2 regions of the Streptomyces sp. NPDC001156 genome follow, and region 1 is predicted to be linked to the other one. Evidence: riboswitches for the same ligand, from Rfam matches in the RefSeq annotation. Region 1 holds a riboswitch; the other holds the start of a gene.
The links. Region 1 has a riboswitch for glycine ahead of gcvT (glycine cleavage system aminomethyltransferase GcvT). Riboswitches for the same ligand answer to the same signal wherever they lie in the genome.
Positions count from the first base shown of each region.

Region 2: another riboswitch for glycine. It lies ahead of gcvP (aminomethyl-transferring glycine dehydrogenase); the one in region 1 lies ahead of gcvT (glycine cleavage system aminomethyltransferase GcvT).

Region 1 covers NZ_JBSFJX010000035.1:37,859-45,719, reverse strand. The annotation lists gene ACWDA7_RS19055 (ABC transporter substrate-binding protein) at 1-272, opposite strand, end outside; gene ACWDA7_RS19050 (ABC transporter permease) at 342-1,349, opposite strand; gene ACWDA7_RS19045 (enhanced serine sensitivity protein SseB C-terminal domain-containing protein) at 1,669-2,421, opposite strand; gene ACWDA7_RS19040 (enhanced serine sensitivity protein SseB) at 2,738-3,529, opposite strand; gene ACWDA7_RS19035 (AAA family ATPase) at 3,597-4,271, opposite strand; glycine riboswitch at 4,438-4,551, shown strand; glycine riboswitch at 4,552-4,663, shown strand; gene gcvT (glycine cleavage system aminomethyltransferase GcvT) at 4,735-5,853, shown strand; gene gcvH (glycine cleavage system protein GcvH) at 5,962-6,339, shown strand; gene glyA (serine hydroxymethyltransferase) at 6,356-7,618, shown strand; gene ACWDA7_RS19015 (L-serine ammonia-lyase) at 7,702-7,861, shown strand, end outside.
Region 2 covers NZ_JBSFJX010000012.1:7,946-15,806, forward strand. The annotation lists gene ACWDA7_RS08965 (MerR family transcriptional regulator) at 534-1,208, shown strand; gene ACWDA7_RS08970 (DNA polymerase IV) at 1,264-2,670, shown strand; gene ACWDA7_RS08975 (PRC-barrel domain-containing protein) at 2,781-3,152, opposite strand; glycine riboswitch at 3,267-3,362, shown strand; gene gcvP (aminomethyl-transferring glycine dehydrogenase) at 3,540-6,425, shown strand; gene ACWDA7_RS08985 (DUF5999 family protein) at 6,521-6,727, opposite strand; gene ACWDA7_RS08990 (hypothetical protein) at 7,121-7,711, opposite strand.

The DNA of each region.
Region 1 (7,861 bases):
GCGAAGTCCCACATGAAGCCGTAGTAGCCACGCGTGGTGTCCCACGAGTCGGCGTCCTGGGCGCCACCGAACCGCAGCGTGCCGCCCTTCTTGGCGAGGGAGGCCTGCGCGACCTTGTTGTTGGCCGCGTCGAAGCCGGCGGCACCGGTCTTCGAGCCCTTGTTGTCGTCAGCGCCACCGCCGCCGCACGCCGCCGTGGTCAGCAGCGCGGCGACCGCGGCAGCAGCGGCCAACGCCTGCTTCCGCCGCCCTGAGGTGCGTTGGGTAGTCACGATCTCGGATCCTCCGGTTTAGATGAGAGACCCCGTGTCAGTGGCACGGGACGCTTGGGGTACGGCAGTTCAGCGGGAGCCCTTCGGGTCCAGCGCATCCCGCACGCCGTCGCCGAAGAGGTTGAAGGCGAGAACAGTGATGAAGATCGCTACACCCGGGACCACCATGTACATGGGGTCCGACTCGTAGTAGTCGATCGCGCTGGAGAGCATCTGCCCCCATGAGGCCGTGGGCGGCTTGACGCCCACGCCCAGGAAGCTGAGTGCCGCCTCGGTGAGGATGTTGGTGGGGATCATCATCGTCGTGTACACGATGATCGGGGCGACGAGGTTGGGCAGCAGTTCCTTGAACAGGATGTACAAGCGCCCGGCGCCCAGCGATCGGGCGGCCTCGACGTATTCGCGCTCGCGCAGCGAGAGGGTCTGGCCGCGCACCACGCGTCCGATGTAGGGCCAGCCGAAGAAGCCGATGACCACGATCATCACCAGCACGCGCACGCTGGAGCCGGACAGGCCCAGCATGTCGTTCGGCATGACGGAGACCAGGGCGATGGTGAACAGCAGCTGCGGGAAGGCGAGCAGACCGTCCATGACGCGGCTGATCAGGGAGTCGACCCAGCCGCCGAAGAAGCCGGCCAGGATGCCGAGGACGGTGCCCAGGACCACGGCGACCACGGCCGACAGGAAGCCGACCAGGAGGGAGATCTGGGCGCCGTAGAGGATGCGCGCGAAGATGTCGCGGCCGTTGACCGGCTCGACGCCCAGCAGGTGGTCGCCGCTGATGCCGCCCAGGGAGCCCGTGGGAGTACCGAACAGCGGGTCGATCAGGTTCTCGTGGTAGGCGTCCGGATCCTGCCCGACCAGGCTGGTGATCACCGGCGCGAGCACGGCGACCAGGATGAGGACGAGCACGACTACCCCGCCGGTGAGGGCGAGCTTGTCCCTCTTCAGTCGCTCCCAGGCGATCCGGCCCAGGGAACGCCCCTGTACGGCCTTCGCGTCGGCTCTGGCGACCGCCGCTTCCTCGGCAGCACTTGGGGCCGCTTCCGCGGTCGGCTCGTGCAATGGTGCCGTCATCTGGCAGGGACCCCTCTCAACCGGCGGTGACCGGCCCGCGCTTGCCGCTGTGGCGGCATGAAACAGTCCGTCGTACACAGGGGCGAACCCCTTGAAGCGGGAGTCTTCAACGCATCGGCGATCACTTGCCAGACTTGGCGGTGAATGGATGCGTAAACGTGATGAGGTCTGGGGGGTTCCGTTATCCGGACAGCGGGTAGCGGGCGTCGGACGTGCCTCATTTGGCACACAGCACACCAAAGCGTGATCGTCCTCCCTGTTCTACGCGCGAAGAAGTCCCCCTGGAGGAGATCCGGCGGCGGACGCCGGGGTGCCGAACTCAGTAGGCCCCGCGGGCCGGCGGATAGCCGTACCCGCCCACGGCCGGGGCCTGGGCCGCGTGGGCCTCGCGGTCGTAGAACGGGCGGGTGCCTGCGCGCAGCCACATCACGACCGGGTCGTACTCGTCGGACATCGCGACGGTCGACACGGACAGTCCCTCGGGCACGGCCACGACGGACTGCTGCATCATCGCGCGCACCGAGTCGACGGCGAGCGGTGAGGTGTCGTACACATCCAGGCCGATCACCAGGTACGGAGCGCCGTGGGCGGGCTGCACCCAGGCCCGGCGCAGCGAGCGGACCGCGGCCGTGCGGTGGGCGTTCTGCGTGAGGAGGGCGTAGAACTGCGGGATCTCCAGGGCCGGTTCGGACAGCCTCAGCGGCCCCGCGGGCTGGCGTTCGAGACCGGTGGCGATGCGGCGCAGATCGAGCCAGGGGATGCCGACACCGCCGCCCGGCGCGTGGGGGTTGAGCCAGAGGCCGTAGTGGTCCGGGTAGAGGGTGCGGGCGACGTCGAGGCCGTCGACCACCTCGTACGAGCGGTTCCAGCCGCTGGCCGAGAGTTCCTGGGCGGAGGTGACGCAGGGCGCGTAGCCGTGGCCGGCCACCTCCATGTTCCCGTACTGGGCGTCGGGCGAGCCCGCCTGGCCGTGCCAGAGCAGCATCCAGACCTGCCCGGAGGAGGGGGTCGCGAGCGCGTGAAGGAGCGCCTCGTAGGCGTCGTAACGCCCGGGCGTCACCTGGCGCAGCATGTGCTCGACCTGCCCGGCCGCGGCCGTGCCCGACGACGCGCTCACCCTCTACCGCCCCTTCACCACGAACCTGCCGACCCCGACGGATCTCTCCGCTGCGGCGCGGGCGGATTCCAGCCGCACCGCCCCGACCGGGTCATTCTCCCTTGCCCCGGGGAGACCGGATCCTCCTGCGGCGTCGCCGCGGGCCGGACCCGGCCGGACGCGGGCCACTCCCGCTGCGGCCATGAAACCAGGTTAAGGCGCCATACTGACAGCAACTTGATGCGCGCCACCCCACTTCGGTCCGGCGTCCCGCGCCAAGCCTGCGGACGGTTCACAGTCCGTGCTGGTAGAAGGGGCGCACCCGCTCCCGCATCCAGTCCCCCACCGGATCCTGGGCCACGTCCAGGAACACCATGTTCACCGGCGTCTTGACCGGCACCTTGCCGAGCGCCCGGCCGAGCGCGTCCAGCACGAGGCTGCGTGCGTCAGCCTCCCAGGAGGAGAGCTCAACGCCTATGAACATCACGGGGTCGGCGGTCTCGATCGCGGCCAGGCAGCGCCGCGCGGTGAGCACCGCGCCGGTCGGCGCGAACTCGGCCGAGGCGGCGGCGAGGAAGTCCACCGGCTCGTCCTGCCAGTCGGGTTCGAAGAGACGGACACGGCCGCCGCTCACCAGCCCGTCGAGCGGGGTGCGCCCGGTGCGGCACAGCTCGGCCACCGCGTCGGGCGGCAGCGGCACACCGACCACTCCGTCCGGGTTGACCGCGATACCGACCTGCGGGGGCAGGCCGCGGGCGAACTCGACGGCGGGCGCGATCGTGTACGACATGTGATTGCCGACGACTTGGCGGAACTGCTCCTCCGAACTGAAGACCGGGACGTAGGCCTGGCCCTCGATCTGAAGGGTGGGGAGGTCGAGGGGGCCGCTGTGCGGTCCGCCGTCGTTGGGCAGCGGCACCCAGACGAAGCTGCGGCCGAGGACCTCGATGATCCGGCCGCCGGCCGAGGGCACGCCGAGCGAGGCGGAGAGCACCTCCTCCAGTTCGTTGCCCGGCCATCCGCCGTGCGGATGGGGGTGCGCCTGTGGGGGAAAGTCCGCGGGAAGATCCGCTGGGAAGTCCATCTGTTCTACCGCCTGCTCAGAACCACTGCTGTGGCCCCAAAGGCTAGCGCCAGGGGTGCGGGGGCGGTCAGGCCGCGAAGTCGATGCGGCGCAGGACGTCCGCCGCGTCCCGGTCGAGCAGCACCACCGAGCCGCAGCCCTCGGGCAGCCGGCCCTGCTCGACGGCGCGCAGCAGGCGGCGGGTGGCCCGGCGGTGCTTGACGAACGCGTACCGCGAGACACCTCGGCCGCGCTCGTACTGTCCCGCAAGGGCCGTGTCCGGGGGGACGTCGAGCAGGAGCAGATGGAGTGTGCCACCCCGGCGCCGGGCCTCCCGGGCCAGCCAGCCGCGCACCCAGGCCTGGGTGCCGCAGTCGTGCACGACGACCCCGGTGCCCGCGCGCAGGGCGCGGCGCAGACCCGCGTAGTGGGCGAGACGGACCAGGGGACGGTAGACCCCGTACGGCAGGAAGCGGGCCACGCGCGTGTCCCAGCGGTCGCGGGTGTCCTGGGAGTCGACCCGCACGCCCCGTACGGCGCGCCGCATCAGCGTGGACTTGCCGCTGCCGGGCAGACCGGTGACGACGACGAGGTCGCCCGCCGAGAAGGTGAGCCCGTGCGGGCTGCGCCCCGCGCAGGCGCGCAGATCCCGGACCACGGCCTTCCGCCGGGGTCCGCGGGCCTCCCGCGCCGGGGTGCCGGGCTGCCCGGGCACCGCGATGCCCGAGGTCGTGGCATACGCCGTGGGCCTGTCCACTGTCATCGCCCTCCCTTGGTCAGGAAGTCACTCCCCACCGAGTGTAAAGAGAAGGTAATGTGCGCGTCTCGCGATTTCGTTCGCGTACCGCCGCGGGCCGGTTCCGGATGCGGCCCTGCCACCATCCGGCGATGCGTGCAATGATGTGCGCGCCAACTGCATACCGGCCGCTTGAATCCGCGCGGGAGAGTCCCGGGTACGCGTACGTCCGCCGTACGTCCGTCCGGGCGCCGAAGGAGCAAGTCCCTCCCTTGAATCTCTCAGGCCCCGATACCGCGCGGGCGAGGCACATCTGGAAAGCGAGCCGCTTCGGACGGCTCCACCCAAGGTGCAAGCCGTGACGACCCGCCGCGGGAGTCATGGCGAACCTCTCAGGTTCCGATGACAGATGGGGAGGAACGACCTCGCCCTCCCCCACGCTCGGCTTCGCTCGCGCCGGGGGACCCCCATCGCCTTGGGAGCACAACCGATGAGCAGCAGCCCCCTGCGCCGCACCGCCCTTGATGCCCGGCATCGTGAGCTCGGCGCGACGATGACCGACTTCGCCGGCTGGGACATGCCCCTGCGGTACGGATCCGAGCGCGACGAGCACATCGCCGTCCGGACGAAGGCGGGCCTCTTCGACCTCTCGCACATGGGCGAGATCACCGTGACCGGGCCCCAGGCCAACCGACTCCTCGACCACGCCCTGGTCGGCAACATCTCCTCCGTCGGCGTCGGCCGGGCCCGCTACACCATGATCTGCCGGGAGGACGGCGGCATCCTCGACGACCTGATCGTGTACCGGCTCGGTGAACAGGAGTACATGGTCGTCGCCAACGCCTCCAACGCCCAGGTGGTGCTGGACGCCCTCGTGGAGCGCGCCGCCGGCTTCGACGCCGAGGTGCGCGACGACCGCGACGCCTACGCGCTGCTCGCCGTCCAGGGCCCCGAGTCGCCCGGCATCCTGAAGTCCCTCACCGACGCCGACCTCGACGGCCTCAAGTACTACGCGGGTCTGCCCGGCACGGTCGCCGGCGTCCCGGCGCTGATCGCGCGCACCGGCTACACCGGCGAGGACGGCTTCGAGCTGTTCGTCGCCCCCGAGCACGCCGAGAAGCTGTGGCAGGCGCTGACCGAGGCGGGCGCGCCCGTCGGCCTCATCCCCTGCGGGCTGTCCTGCCGGGACACGTTGCGCCTGGAGGCGGGCATGCCGCTGTACGGGCACGAGCTGACCACCTCCCTGACCCCCTTCGACGCCGGTCTCGGCCGCGTGGTGAAGTTCGAGAAGGAGGGCGACTTCGTGGGGCGCGCCGCGCTGCTCGGGGCCGCGGAGCGCGCGGAGCAGAACCCGCCGCGGGTCCTCGTCGGGCTGGTCGCCGAGGGCCGTCGCGTCCCGCGCGCCGGGTACGCGGTCGTCTCCGGCGGCGAGGTGATCGGTGAGGTCACCTCCGGCGCGCCCTCCCCCACGCTGGGCAAGCCGATCGCGATCGCCTACGTCGACGCCGCGCACTCCGCACCGGGCACGCCCGGGGTCGGGGTGGACATCCGGGGCAGCCATGAACCGTACGAGGTCGTGGCGCTGCCGTTCTACAAGCGCCAGAAGTAGAGACTGGGCCGGGGGCGGGCGTGGCACCCCACCCGTAGACCCTGGTCACACACGTCTCCAGCAGTCCCCCTTTCACCACCACTCCCCGCGTACAGGAGAATTCAGGCCATGAGCAACCCCCAGCAGCTGCGTTACAGCAAGGAGCACGAGTGGCTGTCGGCCGCCGAGGACGGCGTCTCGACGATCGGCATCACGGAGCATGCCGCCAACGCGCTCGGCGATGTCGTGTTCGTCCAGCTCCCGGAGGTCGGAGACTCGGTGACCGCGGGTGACACCTGCGGTGAGCTGGAGTCGACCAAGTCGGTGAGCGACCTCTACTCGCCGGTCAGCGGCGAGGTGACGGAGGTCAACGAGGACGTGGTGAACGACCCGTCGCTGGTGAACTCCGCCCCCTTCGAGGGCGGCTGGCTGTTCAAGGTGCGCGTCACGGAGGAGCCGGCCGACCTGCTCTCCGCCGATGAGTACGACACCCACATCGCCGGCTGAGGAGTCACCCGCACACATGTCTGTTCTGAACACCCCGCTGCACGAGCTCGACCCGGACGTCGCGGCCGCCGTCGACGCCGAACTGCACCGCCAGCAGTCCACCCTCGAGATGATCGCCTCCGAGAACTTCGCCCCGGTGGCGGTCATGGAGGCGCAGGGCTCGGTCCTCACCAACAAGTACGCCGAGGGCTACCCGGGCCGCCGCTACTACGGCGGCTGTGAGCACGTCGACGTGGTCGAGCAGATCGCCATCGACCGCGTCAAGGAGCTCTTCGGCGCCGAGCACGCCAATGTGCAGCCGCACTCGGGCGCGCAGGCCAACGCGGCCGCGATGTTCGCGCTGCTGCAGCCCGGCGACACGATCATGGGTCTGAACCTCGCGCACGGCGGGCACCTGACCCACGGAATGAAGATCAACTTCTCCGGCAAGCTCTACACCGTGGTCCCCTACCACGTCGGTGCCGACGGTCTCGTCGACATGGACGAGGTGGAGCGGCTGGCCAAGGAGACCCGGCCGAAGCTGATCGTGGCGGGCTGGTCCGCCTACCCGCGTCAACTGGACTTCGCCGCGTTCCGGCGGATCGCGGACGAGGTCGGCGCATACCTCATGGTCGACATGGCGCACTTCGCCGGACTGGTGGCGGCGGGGCTGCACCCGAACCCGGTGCCGCACGCCCATGTGGTCACCACCACGACCCACAAGACGCTGGGCGGTCCGCGCGGTGGCGTGATCCTGTCGACGGCCGAGCTCGCCAAGAAGATCAACTCCGCGGTCTTCCCGGGTCAGCAGGGCGGTCCGCTGGAGCATGTGGTCGCGGCCAAGGCGGTCGCCTTCAAGGTCGCGGCCTCCGAGGACTTCCAGGAGCGGCAGCGGCGCACCCTCGACGGCGCGCGGATCCTCGCCGAGCGCCTGGTCAGGGACGACGTCCGGGAGCACGGTGTCTCCGTTCTGTCCGGCGGCACGGACGTGCATCTCGTCCTGGTCGATCTGCGCGACTCCGAGCTGGACGGGCAGCAGGCCGAGGACCGCCTCCACGAGGTCGGCATCACGGTCAACCGCAACGCGGTCCCGAACGACCCGCGCCCGCCGATGGTCACCTCGGGTCTGCGCATCGGCACGCCCGCCCTGGCGACCCGCGGCTTCACGGCCGAGGACTTCGCCGAGGTCGCTGACGTCATCGCCGAGACGCTGAAGCCGTCCTACGACGCCGAGGCGCTCAAGGCCCGGGTGAAGGCCCTGGCCGAGAAGCACCCGCTGTACCCGGGTCTCACCAAGTAAGTCACTTCGGTCGGGCACCGCGCACACTGGACGTGCCCGGTGCCCGGCCGGCCCCCGCACCACCCCCGTACTGAGGAGACACCGTGGCCATCTCGGTCTTCGACCTGTTCTCGATCGGCATCGGCCCGTCGAGCTCCCACACGGTCGGCCCGATGCGCGCGGCGCGCATGTTCGCCCACCGGCTGCGCAATGAGGACCTCCTGGACTCGGCCGCGTCCATACGCGCGGAGCTGTACGGCTCCC
Region 2 (7,861 bases), on a different contig from region 1:
GAGGGTCGGCCGGCCGTGCGTGCCGACCGAAGGCCGGGCTGCGATGTGTGCCCCGGGGCGGACGGGAGCAGTGAACCGGCGCAGTGCGCGCGGGCCCGCGGCGTGGATGCGCCGGAGCGCTGGAGCGGATCGCACGAGTGCTCGGACGAACCGCGGAGGCTTCCAGGACGGACCGGCATCCGGTTCTGGCACGCACAGCGAGACAGGACGCCGTCCTTGTCATGCCGAGCCTTGTGACTGCGCAGCGCGAAGCGCGTTGAGCCTTGTTATCGGGGAGACGTGATCGCGTCGGGCCTTCAAAGCGTCGAGTGGGGAGCGAGTCGAGGCGGCGCTCCGGCGAAGTAGCACATGCCTGCGGCCAGTGCCACGTGTGAGGCCCACCCGCTAGAGCATTCGGCTAGCCTTTCCCCGCGGAAGGGCACGGAAAACCACTCCTAGGGTGATTATCACTCGGCGTGCCGAGTGTGGCGATCGTTGACGCACCCCTGGTGACTGCCTACCGTCGAGAAGGCAGGTCAAGGACGGAGGTCGGCGTGAGAATCAGCGGCGGCGGTACGGCGGGGGGTGCCCCCGGACACAGTCTGGGGGACAGCGGCCCGTACCCTTCCTCAAGCTCTCGGCTCCGTCCGAGCAGGGGGTATCCCCACCCCAGCAGCACGACCGACCCCCCCTCTCCTCGGCCCACGGCCGTTCCGGACGACGGAGGGGTGGCTTCCGAGCAGATCGGCTATCGCGGTCCCACGGCGTGTGCTGCCGCGGGCATCACCTACCGCCAGCTGGACTACTGGGCCAGGACGGGCCTGGTCGAACCGAGCGTGCGCCCCGCATACGGATCGGGCACACAGCGGCTCTACAGCTTCCGGGACGTCGTCGTCCTGAAGATCGTCAAGCGGTTCCTCGACACCGGCGTCGGCCTGCAGAACATCCGTACCGCTGTCCAGCACCTGCGGGAGCGCGGTTTCCGCGACCTGGAGCGGATGACGCTGATGAGCGACGGCGCCACCGTCTACGAATGCACCTCACCGGACGAGGTCCACGCCCTGCTCCAGGGCGGTCAGGGCATCTTCGGCATCGCCGTCGGCGTGGTGTGGCGGGACGTGGAGAGCGCGCTGTCGCAACTGCACGGGGAGCGGGTCGACACGGGGGAGACCCTTGTCGGCCACAACCCCGCCGACGAGCTGGCAAGGCGGCGCAACCGGGCCGTCTGAGCCGCGCCGGCTCATCGCTGCCGTGATGTCAGTGGCGTAGGGCAGCATCGGACATGTGAGAGCCGTGCCCACGATCCTGCATCTCGACATGGATGCCTTCTACGCCTCGGCGGAGCAGGCATCCAAGCCGAGCCTGCGCGGCAAGGCCGTCATCGTGGGCGGGCTCGGGCCGCGCGGAGTGGTGGCCACGGCCTCGTACGAGGCCCGGGCCTTCGGGGTGCACTCGGCGATGCCCATGGCCCAGGCACGCCGGCTCGCGCCGAACGCCGCGTATCTGATCCCGCGCTTCACGTTCTACCGGGAGATCAGCGAGCAGGTGATGGGGCTGCTGAGAGCCTTGTCGCCGCTGGTGGAGCCGTTGAGCCTGGACGAGGCGTTCGTGGACCTGGAGGCCGGAGGCACGGCCTGGGACGAGGAATCCGCGCGGCTCGCCGGAACGAAGCTGCGCACCGACATCCGGGCCGTCACCGGGCTCACGGGTTCCGTCGGGCTCGCCGCCTCCAAGATGCTCGCCAAGATCGCTTCCGAGCAGGCCAAGCCGGACGGCCTCCTGCTCATACGGCCGGGTACCGAGCGCGCGCTGCTCGGACCGATGTCGGTGCGCACGCTGCCGGGCGTCGGGCCCGCCACCGGGGACCATCTGCGGCGGGCCGGGATCACCACGGTCGACGAGATCGCCGAGGCGGGGGAGGACGAGCTCGTGCGACTGCTGGGCAAGGCCCATGGGCAGGCGCTGTACGCCATGGCGCTCGCGCGGGACGAGCGGCCGGTGGTGGCCGAGCGGGAGGCCAAGTCGGTGTCGGTCGAGGACACCTACGACGTGGACATCCACGACCGGATCCGCGTCGCCCTGGAAGTGCAGCGGCTCGCCGACCGGTGTGTGCACAGGCTGCGGGGCGCCGGTCTGTCGGGCCGCACGATCGTGCTGAAGGTGCGCCGGTACGACTTCTCCACCCTGACCCGTTCCGAGACCCTGCGCGGGCCCACCGACGATCCATCGGTGGTGCGGGAGGCCGCCGCGAGGCTGCTGGAGGCCGTGGACACGACCGGCGGCGTACGGCTGCTCGGCGTCGGCGTCACCGGACTGGCCGACTACACGCAGGAGGACCTGTTCGCCCAGGCTCACCTGGCGGCGGCCGAGGCGGGCGGGGACGATCGCGCGCAGCCGGAGGAAGCGGTACCGGAACCCGCCGAGCAGGAGCCGGCGGCGCCCTCGGAGCACGTCTGGCGAGCGGGCCAGGACGTGCGCCACCCCGAGTACGGGCACGGGTGGGTGCAGGGCAGCGGTCTCGGCCGGGTGACCGTACGGTTCGAGACGCCGGACTCAGACCCGGGGCGGGTCCGTACGTTCCGGAGCGACGACCCGGGCCTCGAGCCGGCGGATCCTCTGCCTCTGGTAGCCCGAAGCCCGGAAGTCGCGGATCGTGATCCTGGGACGGCGCCGTCCGGGGCGGAAGCGTGACGGGGCCCCTTCAGGCCCGGGCCGTCATGGCCGCCCGCCGGGGCGAGTGAGGTCCCCGAGGGGCATCACCGTCCAGGATGGTCGGCGCGCCTTGGTCCGGACGGGCGGTCTCAGGTCTCCTCGGTCCCCGCGAGATGTCCGAAGTCGCGGTCGTGCGCGGGGGGCGGTGAGGCCACGTCCAGACCGTAGTGGTGGTACAGCTGCAGCTCCTGCTCAGGGGAGAGATGGCGCCCGACGCCGAAGTCGGGGGCGTCCTTGATCAGGGAGCGTTCGAAAGGCACGTAGAGGGCACCTTCGACCAGCTCGCTGGGCTCCAGGGGGACGAACGCGTCCCTGCCGAACAGGCCCGTCCGTATGGCCGCCCACTCCGGTACTCCGGTCGCGTCGTCGAGATAGATCTCGTCGATCGTGCCGATCTTGTTCCCATTGCGGTCGAACGCCTTGCGGCCGATCAGATTCCGCGGATCGATATCGGTCTTCACGGTCCCTCCAACTGGTCGCAACGCATCCGTAAGCACTACAAAAGAGCACAATGAGCCAGGCGGCCACTCGAAGGTTGTCTTGTTGTTCCCGCTGGTAGTCTGGCAAGCGGCTGCTGACCCCGTGCGGGAGAGTCCTCCGGAGTGAACCGGAGGCGCCGAAGGAGCAAACCCTCCCCGGAATCTCTCAGGCACACGTACCGCACGGACGAGGTCACTCTGGAAAGCAGGGCGGGTGTCGACGGCTTCCGCTCTCACCGACGGTGAAAACCGGAGCGCCCTCGGGCGGACCGGTGAAGCTCTCAGGTTTGAGATGACAGAGGGGGAGGCCGTCGGGGTACCCGCGCCGGGGTACCCCTCGAAGGTCGCGTCAGACCAGGAGGCCTCTGCATGACCGCCCACCGCATTCCGCTCTCCGAGCTCGAACGGGGGACGCCCTTCGAGCAGCGCCACATCGGGCCCGACCAGGAGGCGCGGGCCAAGATGCTCGCCCAGGTCGGCTATGGCTCCCTCGACGAGCTCACCGCCACCGCGGTCCCGGATGTGATCAAGAACGCCGACGCACTGGACCTTCCGGGCGCCCGCACCGAGGCGGAGGTGCTGGCCGAGCTGCGCTCCCTCGCCGACCGCAACCAGGTCCTCGACTCCATGATCGGTCTGGGCTACTACGGGACCTTCACTCCGCCGGTGATCCTGCGGAACGTGATGGAGAACCCTGCCTGGTACACCGCGTACACGCCGTACCAGCCCGAGATCTCCCAGGGCAGGCTCGAGGCCCTGCTCAACTTCCAGACCATGGTCGCCGACCTCACCGGGCTGCCGACCTCCGGTGCCTCGCTGCTCGACGAGGGGACGGCCGCCGCCGAGGCGATGGCGCTGTCCCGGCGCATGGGCAAGAACAAGAAGGGCCTTTTCCTGGTCGACGCGGACGCGCTGCCGCAGACCATCGCGGTGATCCAGACCCGCGCGGAGCCCACGGGCGTGGAGGTCGTCGTCGCCGACCTCAGCGACGGCATCCCGGCCGAGGTGGCCGAGCGGGAGATCAACGGCGTGCTGATTCAGTACCCGGGAGCCTCCGGCGCCGTCCGCGACATCAAGCCGGTCATCGAGCAGGCGCACGAGCTGGGCGCGGTCGTCACCGTCGCCGCCGACCTGCTCGCGCTCACGCTGCTGACCTCGCCCGGTGAGCTGGGCGCCGACATCGCCGTCGGGACCACACAGCGCTTCGGCGTGCCGATGGGCTTCGGTGGCCCGCACGCCGGCTACATGGCCGTGCACGAGAAGTTCGCCCGCAGCCTGCCGGGCCGGCTCGTGGGCGTCTCCGTGGACGTGGACGGACACAAGGCCTACCGGCTCGCCCTGCAGACGCGCGAGCAGCACATCCGCCGCGAGAAGGCGACGAGCAACATCTGCACCGCCCAGGTGCTGCTCGCCGTGATGGCCGGGATGTATGCCGTCTACCACGGCCCCGAGGGTCTGCGGACGATCGCGCGCCGTACCCACCGCTACGCCGAGATACTCGCCGCGGGTCTCACGGCGGGCGGTGTCGAGGTCGTCCACGGCGCCTACTTCGACACGCTGACCGTGCGCGTCCCGGGCCGTGCCGACGCGGTGGTCGCGGACGCGCGCGAGCGCGGGGTCAACCTGCGCCTTGTGGACGCCGACCATGTGTCCGTCTCCTGCGACGAGACGACCGGCCGGGCCCAGCTCGGTGCGGTGTGGACCGCCTTCGGCGTCGAGGGCGACATCGAGGCGCTGGACGCCGGCGCCGGGGACGCACTCCCGCAGGGCCTGGTCCGCAGTGACGACTACCTCACGCACCCGGTCTTCCACCAGCACCGCTCCGAGACCGCGATGCTGCGCTACCTGCGTCGGCTGGCGGACCGGGACTACGCGCTCGACCGCGGCATGATCCCGCTGGGCTCCTGCACCATGAAGCTCAACGCGACCACCGAGATGGAGCCGGTCACCTGGCCTGAGTTCGGGCAGCTGCACCCCTTCGCGCCCGCCGAGCAGGCGCAGGGCTACCTGACGCTGATCCGCGAGCTGGAGGAGCGGCTTGCCGAGGTCACCGGCTACGACAAGGTCTCCCTCCAGCCCAACGCCGGCTCCCAGGGCGAGCTGGCGGGTCTGCTCGCGGTCCGCGGCTACCACCGCGCCAACGGTGACGAGCAGCGCACCGTCTGCCTCATCCCCTCCTCGGCGCACGGCACCAACGCCGCCAGCGCGGTCATGGCCGGGATGAAGGTGGTCGTCGTCAAGACCGCCGAGGACGGCGAGATCGACATCGCGGACCTGCGGGCCAAGATCGAGCAGTACCGTGACGAGCTCTCGGTGCTGATGATCACGTACCCGTCCACGCACGGCGTGTTCGAGGAGCACGTCGCGGACATCTGCGCGGCGGTCCACGAGGCCGGCGGCCAGGTGTACGTCGACGGCGCCAACCTCAACGCGCTGGTCGGCCTCGCCAAGCCGGGTCACTTCGGCGGTGACGTCTCGCACCTCAACCTGCACAAGACGTTCTGCATCCCGCACGGCGGCGGCGGTCCCGGCGTGGGCCCCGTCGGCGTCCGCGCGCACCTGGCGCCGTACCTGCCGAACCACCCGCTGCAGCCCGCGGCGGGCCCCGAGACGGGTGTCGGCCCGATCTCCGCCGCCCCCTGGGGCTCCGCCGGCATCCTGCCCATCTCCTGGGCGTACGTCCGGCTCATGGGCGGCGAGGGCCTCAAGCAGGCCACGCAGGTGGCCGTGCTGTCCGCCAACTACATCGCCAAGCGCCTCGAGCCCCACTACCCGGTGCTGTACACCGGTCCGGGCGGCCTGGTCGCCCACGAGTGCATCATCGACCTGCGCCCGCTGACCAAGGCGACCGGAGTGAGCGTCGACGACGTCGCCAAGCGGCTGATCGACTACGGCTTCCACGCGCCGACGATGTCGTTCCCGGTGGCAGGCACGCTGATGATCGAGCCGACCGAGTCGGAGGACCTCGCCGAGATCGACCGGTTCTGCGACGCGATGATCGCCATCCGCGCCGAGATCGAGAAGGTCGGCTCGGGCGAGTGGCCGGCCGAGGACAACCCGCTGCGGAACGCCCCGCACACCGCCGCTGCGCTCGGCGGGCAGTGGGAGCACGCCTACGCGCGCGAGGAGGCCGTCTTCCCGGCCGGTGTCTCGGCCGCGGACAAGTACTGGCCGCCGGTACGCCGCATCGACCAGGCCTTCGGTGACCGCAACCTGGTCTGTTCCTGCCCGCCGCTGGACGCTTACGAGGAGTAATCACCCTCCGACATGCGTCGGGGCCGGTTCGGAGCGTTCGTCTCCGGGCCGGCCCCCTTGTATGCGGGGCAGCGGCTGCCCCTTGTGCGCCTGCCTCAGGCGGCGGTCATCACCTGGTCGGTGCCCATCGGGCGGTGCGGGGCGATGATCTGACCGTCGGGCAGAAGCTCACCGGTGTCCTCGAACAGCAGAACGCCGTTGCACAGCAGGCTCCATCCCTGCTCCGGGTGGTGCGCCACGAGACGGGCGGACTCCCGGTCGGCGGATTCGGCGGTCGGGCACGGTGGCTGGTGCTGGCACATGGTGGATGGGATCTTTCGCTCTGTCGTGATCTGTGGGTTGGCTGTCGTGTCTGTCCTGCGGCTCGTCGAGTCGTTCATGGCCGCTCCCCCGTTGTGAAGCATCGGTCTGGACCCAGTGTTGCCCTACGGACGTCAATCCGCAGGGATTTCGCAGCACCGCTCCTCACAGGTTCATGACGCGTCACCCGCGCGGACGGTTCAGTCCAACTCGAGGGTCACTTCAGGTGGTTCGTGGTGGTCGGAAGGGGCTAGTCAAGGGCGCCCGACCAGCGCGCTGTCCCTCGTACGAGCGTTGTGGAGCACCAATGAGCAACGGAGGTCCGGGCGTGTCGGCACCCGGACACACGACGTGCCCCGCGGCCTTCTGCGGCAGCGGGGCACGAACGGGCGGGGCTAGGCCGGCGTCGGCGAGCCGAGCAGCGGGCCCCGGGTGATCCGGAGGGTCAGCACCGGGAGGAGATCGGCGACCCGGTGCGCGCTATGGGCCGCGATGCCGGGCGGGGCCGGCGCGAGCGGCACCAACAGGTCGGTCGCGGCCGGGTGGCCCGTCGCGCCGTCGGCGGTGCAGTCGCCGTGCAGCCACAGGGTGAGCATGTAGAGCTCGGGCACGGACAGCAGCCGTGCCTGGTAGGGCTGGGTCATCGTCTCCGCCTGGCGCAGGGCCCGTTCGGTGGAGGCGACATAGGGACCCTCGAAGAAGTGGGAGAACGCCCAGCCGTCGGGGGTGAGCATCGTCTCGGCGGCGGCCACGGCGCGGTCGCCGGAGCGGATGAGGAATCGCCACCCGGCGAGCCGGGTGGCGGACGCGCCGGCCGGAGTGATCCGGTCCAGCACATGCACCGGCAGGGGCAGTTCGGGTGTGACGGGTCCCTGGGCGGTGCGCAGGGACGGGGTGACAGCCTCGCGGACCGCGGTGGGGGAACCGAGGGCCGTGAGGACGGAGCGGAGGGCGGGCGCGGGAGCCGGGGGGACGTGCAACTGCATGGTGGGTCGCCTCTCATTCGACAGGCATGGTGGCGCGAGGGCGTGGTGGGGCGGGCGGACGGCGCTGTCAGCTCTCGGGGTCCGAGGGGCGGGGGATGGTGCCCGGACGAATGGCGACCCTTTTGACGACAGGCTCAGGACCGCGAGTGC